One region of the Streptomyces sp. NPDC045998 genome, then DNA from elsewhere that is predicted to be linked to it. Evidence: riboswitches for the same ligand, from Rfam matches in the RefSeq annotation. Region 1 holds a riboswitch; the other holds the start of a gene.
The links. A riboswitch is a leader RNA that binds a small molecule or an ion and turns the genes downstream of it on or off. The one in region 1 is predicted to bind S-adenosylmethionine.
Positions count from the first base shown of each region.

Region 2: another riboswitch for S-adenosylmethionine. It lies ahead of thrC (threonine synthase); the one in region 1 lies ahead of AC07FJ_RS03015 (aminotransferase class V-fold PLP-dependent enzyme).

Region 1 covers NZ_JBWKLJ010000001.1:667,596-673,635, reverse strand. The annotation lists gene AC07FJ_RS03025 (SLC13 family permease) at 1-224, shown strand, start outside; partial or broken gene AC07FJ_RS03020 (glycerate kinase family protein) at 221-1,404, shown strand; gene AC07FJ_RS03015 (aminotransferase class V-fold PLP-dependent enzyme) at 1,362-2,729, opposite strand; SAM riboswitch class IV at 2,893-3,010, opposite strand; gene trpD (anthranilate phosphoribosyltransferase) at 3,115-4,179, opposite strand; gene qcrB (cytochrome bc1 complex cytochrome b subunit) at 4,319-5,950, opposite strand; gene qcrA (cytochrome bc1 complex Rieske iron-sulfur subunit) at 5,947-6,040, opposite strand, start outside.
Region 2 covers NZ_JBWKLJ010000013.1:114,453-120,492, reverse strand. The annotation lists gene AC07FJ_RS30920 (cold-shock protein) at 239-442, opposite strand; gene AC07FJ_RS30915 (ubiquitin-like small modifier protein 1) at 855-1,133, opposite strand; gene thrC (threonine synthase) at 1,168-2,484, opposite strand; SAM riboswitch class I at 2,478-2,625, opposite strand; gene AC07FJ_RS30905 (glucosyl-3-phosphoglycerate synthase) at 2,742-3,698, shown strand; gene AC07FJ_RS30900 (alpha,alpha-trehalose-phosphate synthase (UDP-forming)) at 3,744-5,195, shown strand; gene otsB (trehalose-phosphatase) at 5,494-6,040, opposite strand, start outside.

The DNA.
Region 1 (6,040 bases):
TGGCGTCCACCGCCGCGGCCGGGTTCTGCCACACGCTGCCCGCGTCGGCCAAGCCGGTGGCCCTCTTCGCGGACGTACCGGACGGCGTGCCCACCTACACGCCGCGTGACCTGCTGCGGCTGTCGGCCGTGCTGGCCCCGCTCACCGCGGGCGTGGTGCTGCTGTTCGCCCTGACCGTCTGGCCGCTGCTCGGCGTGCCCGTCCTCCTGGAGTCCCACCCATGAGCCACTCGTACCGGATCGCCGTCGCGCCCAGCGGCTTCAAGGAGTCCCTGTCCGCGCGCCAGGCCGCCGAGTCCATCGCCGAGGGCGTGCGGCGGGTCCTGCCGGGCGCGCGGCTGGACCTGATCCCGCTGGTCGACGGCGGGGAGGGTACGGCGGAGGCGCTGGCCGCCGCGACCGGCGGGCACCTGGTGCCGTGCGTGGCGACCGGGCCGCTCGGTGCTCCCGTGGAGAGCCACTTCGCGCTGCTCGGCGACGGTTCGGCGGTGGTGGAGATGGCCGCCGTCGCGGGTCTCGCGCTGGTGGAGCCGGGCCGCCGCGACCCCGGCGCCACGACCACGTACGGCGTCGGCGAACTGCTGCGCGCGGCCCTGGACTCCGGTGCCCGCCGCATCCTCGTCGGCTGCGGCGACTCCGGTACGTCGGACGGGGGCGCCGGCGCGCTCCAGGCGCTGGGCGTACGCCTGCTGGACGCGGACGGACGCGAACTCCCGCGCGGGGGCGCCGCCCTGGGGCGGCTCGCGGCCGTCGACGCCGACGGGCTCGACCCGCGCCTGGCGGAGACCGAGCTGCTGGTGGCGTGCAACCCGTACAACGTGCTGTGCGGCGAGCGCGGCGTGGCGCGGGTCTTCGGCCCTCAGAAGGGCGCCTCCCCCGCTCAGGTCGAGGTCCTGTCGGCGGCGCTGGAGCGCTGGGCTGCGGCGCTCACGGAGGCGTTCACCCCGGGCGTCGACCTGCGCGGGGCGCCCGGCACCGGCGCGTCCGGCGGCCTGGGCGCGGGGCTCGCGGCGCTCGGCGCCCGGCTGCTGCCCCGGTTCGAGGTGCTGCTCGACGGGCTGGACCTCGGCGCGCGCCTCGCCCGAGCGGACCTGGTCATCACGGGCGAGGGCGCCCTCGACGCGCAGACCGTGCGCGGGAAGATCCCGGGCGAGGTGGCGCGCCGCGCCCGGGAGGCGGGGGTGCCGGTCCTCGCGCTGGCCGGCACGCTCGGCCCCGGCGCCCGCGACGCGGAGCTGGACGCCTACGAGTCGCTGGCGCCCGGGCCGCTGCCGCTCCAGGAGTCCTTGGAGCGGGCGGCCGAGCTGCTGGCGGACGCGGCCGAACGGGCGCTGCGCACGGTCCTGGTGGGCACGCGGCTGGTCAGCCGCGGTCGGGCACACAACGCCCGTCCTCCGTACGGTAGTTCCACTTCGCCCCGTCCCGCACGAGCTCCTTCACGGCCCGAACGAAACGGTCGACGTGCTCATCCGGCGTCCCCGCCCCGAAGCTGACCCGGATCGCGTTGAGCGACTTCTCACCGGGCGGAGCCGCCTCGGGCGCGCCGCACTCGCCGACCTGCTGCGGGTCGCTGCCGAGCAGCGTCCGCACCAGCGGGTGGGCGCAGAACAGGCCGTCGCGCACGCCGATGCCGTACTCGGCGGAGAGCGCCGCCGCGAAGTGCGAGCTGTTCCAGCCGTCGACCACGAAGGAGATGACGCCGACGCGCGGGGCGTCGTCGCCGAAGAGCGACAGCACCCGCACCTCGGGCACCTCGGCCAGGCCCTCGCGCACCGTGCCGATGAGGTACCGCTCGCGCGCCACCAGATCGTCGAAGCCGGCCTCGGTGAGCGCCTTGCAGGCGGAGGCGATGGCGTACGCGCCGATGACGTTCGGCGAGCCGGCCTCGTGGCGGGCGGCCGTGGTGTGCCACTCGACGTCGACGCCGCCGTCGGCGCGCCGGGCCACGGTGCGGGAGGCGCCGCCGCCGGCCAGGTACGGCTCGGCCTCCTGCAGCCAGTCGGCCCGCCCTGCGAGCACGCCGGAGCCGAAAGGCGCGTACAGCTTGTGCCCGGAGAAGGCGACCCAGTCGACGTCCAGGTCGCGCACGGACACGGGGTGGTGGGGCGCCAGCTGGGCGGCGTCCAGCACGATGCGGGCGCCGTGCGCGTGGGCGGCGGCGGCGAGCTCCCGTACCGGCCACAGCTCACCCGTCACATTGGACGCGCCGGTGACGCAGACGAGGGCCGGGCCGTAGGGGTCGCGGTCGGCGAGGGCGCGCTCCAGCGTGTCGACCGCCTCGCCCGGCGTGCGGGGCGCGTTGAGGTAGGTGACGCGGGCGTCCCTCCAGGGGAGCAGCGAGGCGTGGTGTTCGGTCTCGAAGACGAACACCTGGCAGTCGGCGGGCAGGGCGGCGGCCAGCAGGTTCAGCGAGTCGGTGGTGGAGCGGGTGAAGACGACCTCGTCGTCCTCGCGGCAGTCGAGGAACGCGGCGACGGTGGCGCGGCTGTTCTCGAACAGGTCGGTCGACAGCTGCGAGAGGTACCCCGCGCCACGGTGCACGCTGCCGTAGTACGGGGCGTACGCGGCGACGTCGTCCCACACCCGCTGGAGTGCGGGCGCGCTGGCGGCGTAGTCGAGCGCGGCGTAGGTGACCTCGCCGCCGGTGACGAGCGGCACGGTGACATCCCGGCCCAGAACGGGCAGCGGCGTACAAACGGACTGGTCGGCGGCAGCGGTGAAGACAGACATGGCGAACTCCCGTACAGGGCAGGCGAATTCGACGCATCGACGCACAGGAGTGCGGACGCGGCGGAAGGAAAAAAGGGGTGCCGAAGAAGGGGCGATACGCCCTATCGCATTCGCTTGCTCACGAGACTGCTCCCTTGAGGACCAGGACCCCAGGGTGTGCAGGGGTCCGCGCTTGCCGCAGACCTCGCTGCCTGCGACCTGGTCTTCACCCGGGGCACCCCGCCACGGACGGAGGGTTGCCGGACAGCGGGCCGGGGCCGTAGTCGCTGTCACTCATGACCTTGAATGGCATCATGCCATACGTCTCGGCATGCGCAAGGCGCAGTCCGGTTCCTGAGACAAGAGGGGCCGGACCGCGCCTTGTGTCACACCCACCCGCGCGGGTTCAGCGGTGGCTGGCCTCCACCCACCGGTCGAGCGCCGCGCGCGCCGCGCCCGAGTCGATGGACTCGGCCGCCTTCGCCATGCCGGCCCGGATCTGCTCGGTGAGCGGCGCGTCCGTCGGCTCCAGCGCCACCAGCGCCGCCGCGGAGTTGAGCAGCACCGCGTCCCGTACGGGCCCGGTCTCCCCCGCGAGCAGCCGGCGGGCCACATCGGCGTTGTACGAGGCGTCCGCCCCGCGCAGCGCCTCGACCGGTACGAGCGCGATACCCACGTCCCGCGGGTCGAAGGACTCCTCGCGCACGGCCCCGTCCCGTACCACCCACACCTTCGAGGTGGCGGTGGTGGTCAGCTCGTCCAGCCCGTCGTCGCCGCGGAAGACCAGCGCGGAGGAGCCGCGCTCGGCCAGGACCCCGGCGAGGATGGGCGCCATGCGCGCGTCCGCGACACCGGTGGCCTGGGCCTTGACCCGGGCGGGGTTGGTCAGCGGCCCGAGGAAGTTGAAGGTGGTGCGGATGCCGAGCTCCTTGCGGGCGGCGGCCACATGGCGCAGCGCGGGGTGGAACTTCACCGCGAAGCAGAAGGTGACGCCCGCCTCCTCGGCGACCTCGGCGACCCGCCGGGGCGTCAGCTCCAGGTTGACGCCGAGCTTCTCCAGGACGTCCGAGGCCCCGGAGGCGGAGGAGGCGGCGCGGTTGCCGTGCTTGACGACCTTGGCGCCGGTGCCGGCCACGACGATCGCCGACATGGTGGAGATGTTGACCGTCTTGGCGCCGTCGCCGCCCGTGCCGACGATGTCGACGGAGGGGCCGGGCACCTCGATCAGGTTGGCGTGCGCGTACATCGTCCGGACCAGGCCGGAGATCTCCTCGACGGTCTCGCCCTTGGCGCGGAGCGCGACCGCGAAGCCGGCGATCTGGGCGTCGGTGGCCTCGCCGCTCATGATGCGGTCCATCGCCCACGCCGTGTCGTCGGCGCTCTGGTCGCGGCCCTCCAGCAGGCCGTTCAGCACCACGGGCCAGGAGCGGCCCGCCGAGCTCGGTCCTCCAGCGGGTTGCACAGCGCTCATGGTCGCTCCTGGTGTCCGTGTGTACGGGGATGACCACAGCCTATCGAGCCACGGGCACGGCAAAGAGCCCCGTCCGGTGAATGGACGGGGCTCTTTGCGGTGTGGCGACCGTGTGGGTCAGGCGGCGAGTGCCGGTCGATCAGTGGTGGCCGTGGCCACTGGCGATCTCCTTGTACTCCTCCACGCTGGCCTTCGGGACCTGGTTGCCGTCCCCGAAGTAGCCCTTGCTGAGCTTGGCGCGGAGCTTCTCCTTGCGGGTCGGCTTGCGCTCGACGCCGTTCTCGTCGACCGTCGGGCCGATCTCGGCCGGCGTGTACTGCTCGTGCGCGGTGAGCGCGTGCAGCTGGGCCTGGCTGAGAGGCTCGTGGATCTCGACGAACTCGCCGTGCGGCAGGCGCTTGATGATGCCGGTCTCCCGGCCGTGCAGCACCTTGTCCTTGTCGCGCCGCTGCAGACCCAGGCAGATCCGCTTGGTGACGACGAAGGCGATGACCGGACCGAGGAAGAAGAAGATCCGGACGAACCAGGTGATCGCGTTGATCGACAGGTGGAACTTGATGGCGAAGATGTCGTTGCCACCACCGATCAGCATGATCATGTACGCGGTCACCCAGGCGACACCGAGGGCGGTCCGGGTCGGCGCGTTGCGCGGCCGGTCCAGGAGGTGGTGCTCCCGCTTGTCACCGGTGATCCACGACTCGATGAACGGGTACATCGCGATCGCGCCGAGCATGAGGCCGAAGACGACCAGCGGGATGAACACACCCAGGACCAGCGTGTGGCCCCACAGGGTGATCTCCCAGCCCGGCATGACACGGATCAGACCTTCGGCGAAGCCCATGTACCAGTCGGGCTGGGCGCCGGTGGACACCTGGTCCGGACGGTACGGGCCGAGCGCCCAGATCGGGTTGATCGTGAACAGCGCCGCGATGATCGCGATGACACCGAAGACCAGGAAGAAGAAGCCTCCGGCCTTGGCCATGTACACCGGCAGCAGCGGCATGCCGACGACGTTCTTGTTCGTCCGGCCGGGGCCGGGGAACTGCGTGTGCTTGTGGTAGAAGACCAGGATCAGGTGCGCCACCACGAGGCCGAGCATGATGCCCGGCAGCAGCAGGATGTGGATCGAGTAGAACCGGGCGATGATGTCGTGGCCCGGGAACTCCCCGCCGAACAGGAACATCGAGATGTACGTGCCGACGATCGGCGTCGACAGGATGGCGCCCTGGGTGAAGCGGACACCGGTGCCGGAGAGCAGGTCGTCCGGGAGCGAGTAACCGGTGAATCCGGTGAACATGCCCAGGACGAACAGCAGGAAGCCGAACAGCCAGTTGACCTCACGCGGCTTGCGGAACGCGCCGGTGAAGAAGACGCGCATCATGTGCACGAACATGCCGGCGATGAAGATCAGTGCCGCCCAGTGGTGGATCTGCCGGATGAGCAGGCCACCGCGGACGTCGAAGCTGATGTCCAGGGTCGAGGCGTACGCCTCGGTCATGCGGATGCCCTGCATCGGCACGTACGAGCCGTGGTACTCGATCTCGTTCATGCTCGGGTGGAAGAACAGCGTCAGGTACACACCCGTGAGGATGATGATGATGAAGCTGTAGAGGCAGATCTCGCCGAGCATGAAGGACCAGTGGTCCGGGAAGATCTTCCGCATGTTGGCCTTGGCCAGGGAGTAGATCCCGAGACGGCCGTCGGCCCAGTCGGCCACCCGCTCGCCGGCGGGCGCCTTCCGCTGTGCGTCTGTTGCGGTCGTGGTGCTCATCCGCGCTCCCAGAATGCAGGACCGACGGGCTCCTCGAAGTCGCCGAGCGCCTCGAGGAAGCCCTCGTCATTGACGCCGATCCGCAGCTGC
Region 2 (6,040 bases), on a different contig from region 1:
TCACCGACTCGGTCCTTCGTTGTCACTCTCACCTTCAGAGTGCTAACGCCAATGATTAGCACTCGACCCCTTCGAGTGCAAGCTCCTCCCCGTGATCTCCCGGCGATCTCCCGGGGATCGAGAGCCCTCGATCCCCTCCGCGTGTACGCGTGCGCGCACGCGCGAGGGGCCCGCATCCTGTGCGGATGCGGGCCCCTCGGCACCACTGTGAAAGTCGCTGGCCGAAACGCGTCTGCTGCTAGCCGGCGAGCTTGACCATGTCCGCCTGCGGACCCTTCTGGCCCTGCGAGATCTCGAACTCGACTCGCTGACCCTCCTCCAGGGTGCGGTAGCCGTCCATCTGGATCGCGCTGTAGTGGACGAAAACATCCGCACCACCGTCGACCGCGATGAAGCCGTACCCCTTCTCCGCGTTGAACCACTTGACGGTGCCCTGAGCCATGCCTAACTCCCCTATTACTGGCCCTTGCACAGGACCGCACTTCGCGGACCCGGGTCAGACCTCACCCGCTGACAGGAACGGGCGTGCGCCGGAACGCGTCGACCGCCGCTGAATGTATCTGTCCAACTGCCGTCTGCAACAGGTCAATCGGACGAGAATTCCGAGCATGCGTGAACGGAAAAGTAGGCGGAATTCGCCAGAATCCTGGGCAAGTCGGGCCCGGCAAAGCGCACATTCGGCGCATCAGGCACGGGTACTTTGACTGCATCTTGTCGCGCCGGGGCGTGAATTCATATGCGCGTGACATGACCGGCGGCGGGGGCTTCCCCAACTCTACCGCGCTCAACCATGCGGAAATGCCCCCTGCGCACCGTGTGCGGAGGGGGCAATTCCGGAAAGCGCTATCCCTGGGCTAGCAACCGCCGGCCACGGCGGGAATGATCGACACGCCCGCGCCGTCCGGCGTGGCGGTCTCCAGACCCTGCTCGAAGCGGACGTCGTCGTCGTTCACGTACACGTTGACGAAGCGGCGCAGCTTGCCCTGGTCGTCCAGGACGCGGGCGGCGATGCCCGGGTGGTTCTTCTCCAGCGACTCGATGACCTCGGCGAGGGTCGCGCCCTCCGCCGGGACCTCGGCCTGGCCGCCCGTGTACGTGCGGAGGATGGTGGGGATGCGCACGTTGACGCTCATGTCGTGATGCCTTTCAGTACGAGCTCAGGTCGGGTCAGGCCAGGCCGGCGTCGCGGAACGCGTCCAGGCTCGGGCGGATCGTGGCGGTGGGGCCGGTCGTCGGAGCCACGGCGTCCAGGGTCTTCAGGCCGTCGCCCGTGTTGAGCACGACCGTGGTGAGGGACGGGTCCAGCACACCGGCCTCGATGAGCTTCTTCGTCACACCCACGGTCACACCGCCCGCCGTCTCGGCGAAGATGCCCTCCGTACGGGCCAGCAGCTTGATCGCGTCGACCACCTGCTCGTCGTTGACGTCCTCGACCGCGCCGCCGGTGCGGCGGGCGATGTCCAGGACGTACGGGCCGTCGGCGGGGTTGCCGATGGCGAGCGACTTGGCGATGGTGTTCGGCTTCTGGGGGCGTACGACGTCGTGGCCGGCCTTGAAGGCCGCCGACACCGGGGAGCAGCCCTCCGCCTGGGCGCCGAAGATCTTGTACGGCTTGTCCTCGACCAGGCCCAGCTTGATGAGCTCCTGCAGTCCCTTGTCGATCTTCGTCAGCTGCGAGCCGGACGCGATCGGGATGACGATCTGGTCGGGCAGCCGCCAGCCGAGCTGCTCGCAGATCTCGTACGCGAGCGTCTTCGAGCCCTCCGCGTAGTACGGGCGGAGGTTGACGTTCACGAAGCCCCAGCCCTCGCCGAGCGGGTCGCCGATGAGCTCGGAGCAGAAGCGGTTGACGTCGTCGTAGTTGCCCTCGATGCCGACCAGGTCACCGCCGTACACCGCGGCCATGACGACCTTGCCCTGCTCCAGGTCGTGCGGGATGAACACGCAGGAGCGGAAGCCGGCCCGGGCGGCGGCGGCGCCGACCGCGCCCGCCAGGTTGCCGGTGGAGGAGCAGGACAGGGTGGTGAAGCCGAAGGCGCGGGCGGCCTCCAGGGCCTGGGCGACGACGCGGTCCTTGAAGGAGTGCGTCGGGTTGCCGGAGTCGTCCTTGACGAAGAGCTTGCCCGGCTCGACGCCGAGCTCGCGGCCCAGGTTGTCGGCCTGGACGAGCTTGGTCCAGCCCGGGTTCAGGTTCGGCTTGTCCGCGACGTCGGCGGGGACGGGCAGCAGGGGCGCGTACCGCCAGATGTTCGCGGGCCCGGCCTCGATCCGCTTGCGCAGGGCCTCGGGGTCGCCGCTCGGCAGGTCGTACGCGATCTCGAGCGGCCCGAAACACTGCTCGCAGGCGAAGAGGGGGCCGAGGGGGAAGCGCTCACCACATTCGCGACAGGAAAGCGCGGAGGCGGGCCCGAGGTCGACGTTCTGGGTGGTGTCCGGGGTGGCGACGGTCTGTACAGCCATGGAGGCGAGGCCCTTTCTCCTCATCTTCCTCATGGCGCACTTCGCCATGAGACGGATTTGGCACCTTCCCTAGCCGGGGCCTCGCGTTGCGCAGATGTGCGAGTGCCGACTGGAGGGTTGCCGGGGCTTCAACGGGCCGTATCCCTCTGCCCCTCTGGATGAGCGGTATTCGATTGTGTGCGCGGGGGACCCGACATGTGTCGGCCATCCGCGTTGTTCAAGACTGTAACCGAACCCCTGGACGCTCGAGATGGTCGTCCGATACGCGAGATGGAGATCACGTGCTGGAAGAGGTGGAGCGCTGGCTGGACCGGCGGTCCTGGTCCGTTGCGGAGCGACCGCTCGACCAGCTGCTCGCCGCGAAACGCGGGGCGACCCGCGGTACGACCGTCAGTGTCGTCCTGCCGGCGCTCAACGAGGAGGCGACGGTCGGCGAGATCGTCACCGTGATCCGCCGCGAGCTGATGTCCGGCGCCGTGCCGCTGGTGGACGAGCTGGTGGTGATCGACTCGGGCTCGACCGACCGTACGGCGGAGGTGGCGCGCGCGGCCGGGGCTCGGGTGGAGCACCGGGACGCGATACTCCCCCGGATACCGGCGCTGCCCGGCAAGGGCGAGGTGCTGTGGCGGTCGCTGTTCGTGACGAGCGGCGACATCGTGTGCTTCGTCGACGCGGACCTGGTCGACTTCTCGGCGGACTTCGTGACCGGGATCGTGGGGCCGCTGCTGACCGACCCGTCGGTGCAGTTCGTGAAGGCGATGTACGACCGGCCGCTGGGCGGTGCCGTCGGCCAAGGCGGACGGGTGACGGAGCTGGTGGCGCGGCCGCTGCTGAACCTGCACTGGCCGCAGCTGGCCGGGTTCGTCCAGCCGCTGGGCGGCGAGTACGCGGCGCGGCGCTCGCTGCTGGAGCGGCTGCCGTTCCCGGTGGGGTACGGGGTGGAGCTGGGCCTGCTGGTGGACGCGTTGCACACGGTGGGGCTCGACGCGCTGGCCCAGGTGGACGTGGGCGTGCGCAAGCACCGGCACCAGGACGACCGGGCGCTGGGGCGGATGGCGGCGGCGATCTACCGGACGGCGCAGCTGCGGCTGTCGCGGGGGCACCTGGTGCGGCCGCGGCTGACGCAGTTCGACCGGGGGGAGACGGGGTTCGTGCCGCGGACGCACGCGGTGGACACGGAGGAGCGGCCGCCGATGGCGAGTGTGGCGGAGTACACACGACGGCGGCGCGTGGCGTGACGGGCGTACGTTTGAGCGTTTCGGCTACGGGCTAGGTTCGTCTCCATGGCGCCCCAGATTCTCGTTGCTTCGAACAGAGGTCCGGTCAGCTACGTGCCGCGTGAGGACGGCACGCTCGACGCCCGGCGAGGCGGGGGCGGGCTGGTCTCGGGCCTGTCCGCGATCGGGCCGGACGCGGGGGCGCTGTGGGTGTGCGCGGCGCTGAGCGACGGCGACCGGGAGGCGGTGCGGCGCGGGATCTCCGAGCCCGGTGTGCGGATGCTCGACATCGACGCGGCGACGCACTCGGCGGCGTACAACGGCATCGCGAACTCGGTGCTGTGGTTCGTGCACCACATGCTGTACCAGACGCCGCTGGAGCCCGTGTACGACGCGGAGTTCCGGCGCCAGTGGGACGCGTACCGGCTCTACAACCGGGCCTTCGCGGCGGCGCTGGCGGCGGAGGCGGACCGGGGCGCGACGGTGATCATCCAGGACTACCACCTGGCGCTCGCCCCCGGCATGCTGCGCGAGCTCCGCCCCGACCTGCGGATCGGGCACTTCTCCCACACGCCGTGGGCGCCGCCGGAGTACTTCCGGATGCTGCCGGACGACATCGCCGAGGAGCTGCTGCTCGGCATGCTGGGCGCGGACCGCCTCGGCTTCCTCACCTCGCGGTGGCGGCGCGCCTTCCAGGACTGCTGCCAGGCGGTGCTCGGGCACTACGACGGGATGGCGTACTGGCCCCGGGACCAGGAGCCGAGCTTCGAGTACCGCATCCCGGGCCATCAGCGGCGGCGGACGTACCTGGGCGTGCACGGCCTGGGCGCGGACGCGGACTTCCTGCGCGAGCGGTCGCGGCGGGCGGACGTGGACGACCGGATGGCGGCGCTGCGGGAGCAGATCGGCGGGGCGGACCGGCGCGTGATCGTCCGCGTGGACCGCACGGAGCTCTCCAAGAACATCGTGCGCGGCCTGCTGGCGTACCGCGCCCTCCTGGAACAGCGCCCGGAGTGGCGCGAGCAGGTGGTCCACCTCGCCTTCGCCTACCCCTCCCGGCAGGACCTGCCCGTGTACCGCGAGTACACGGCGCGGGTGTCGCAGCTGGCGGACGAGATCAACGCGGAGTTCGGCCGCGACGGCTGGACCCCCGTCATCCTCCACGTCGAGGACGACTTCGCCCGCTCGCTGGCCGCCTACCGCCTCGCGGACGTGGCCCTCGTCAACCCCATCCGCGACGGCATGAACCTCGTCGCCAAGGAGGTCCCCGTCGTCTCCGACCATGGCTGCGCGCTGGTGCTGTCGCGGGAGGCGGGCGCGTACGAGGAGCTGCGCGACGCGGCGATCACCGTGAACCCCTACGACGTGACCGGCACCGCCGAGGCGCTCCACGAGGCCCTGACGATGCCGACGGCGGAACGCGACGAACGCACCAAGCGCCTCGCCTCCGCGGCGACGGCACTCCCGCCCCACCAGTGGTTCCTGGACCAGCTGCAGGCGCTGCGCGAGCTGGGCTAGGGGGCTGTTCCCCCACCCCTCCCCTCACCGAAACCGGGGCTCCGCCCCGGACCCCGGTGAGGGGCGTCGTAGCTGGGGGGCTGACGCCCCCCACACCCCCTGAGCGCGCCCGCTTCGCGGCGCGCAGCGCCCGCCGCAGCGGGCGCGGGGAGCAGCCCTCGGGACCTCGCCTCTCCGCCGCCGGGCTCGGGGCGGCGCGAAGCTGCCGCGCAGGGGGTGCGGGGCGCAGCCCCGCTAACCCCGTCTCCGGGGGGCTGGGGGCGCAGCCCCCAGTTACGGGAAGGGGCGGGGTGGGGGGCTAACCCACCCGGCGGGCCAGCGACTGCAGGAGGTCCACCACCGCCGGCGGGCCCGGGACCGCCAGGTCCGCGCGGGTGGCGAGGTCGGGGACCTCGGCGCTGGCGCTGCAGATGAGGAGGCCCGGGGTGCCGTCGGAGCGGAGTTTCTCGACGGCCGCGAAGGCGGGGAGGTCACCGAGGTCGTCGCCGGCGTACAGGACCGTCGTGGCGCCGGTGGCGCGGACGTGGTCCGTGAGGGCGACGCCCTTGTCCATGCCCGGGGGCCGCAGCTCCAGGACCAGGCGGCCGGGCTCCAGGACCAGGCCGTGGCGGGTGGCGAGGTCGGCCAGGGGCTCGCGGAGGGCGTCGAAGGCGGCCTGCGGGTCCTCCGCGCGGCGGGTGTGGACCGCGACCGCGCGGCCCTTCTCCTCCGTCCAGGTGCCGCGCCACGCGCCCGCGCGGTCCAGGACGCCCGGCAGCTCCGCGCGGACCGCCGCGACGCCCGGGTGCTCCGGCGCCGCGCGGACCGTGCCCGTCACGGCGTCCCAGCGCTCGGCGCCGTAGTGG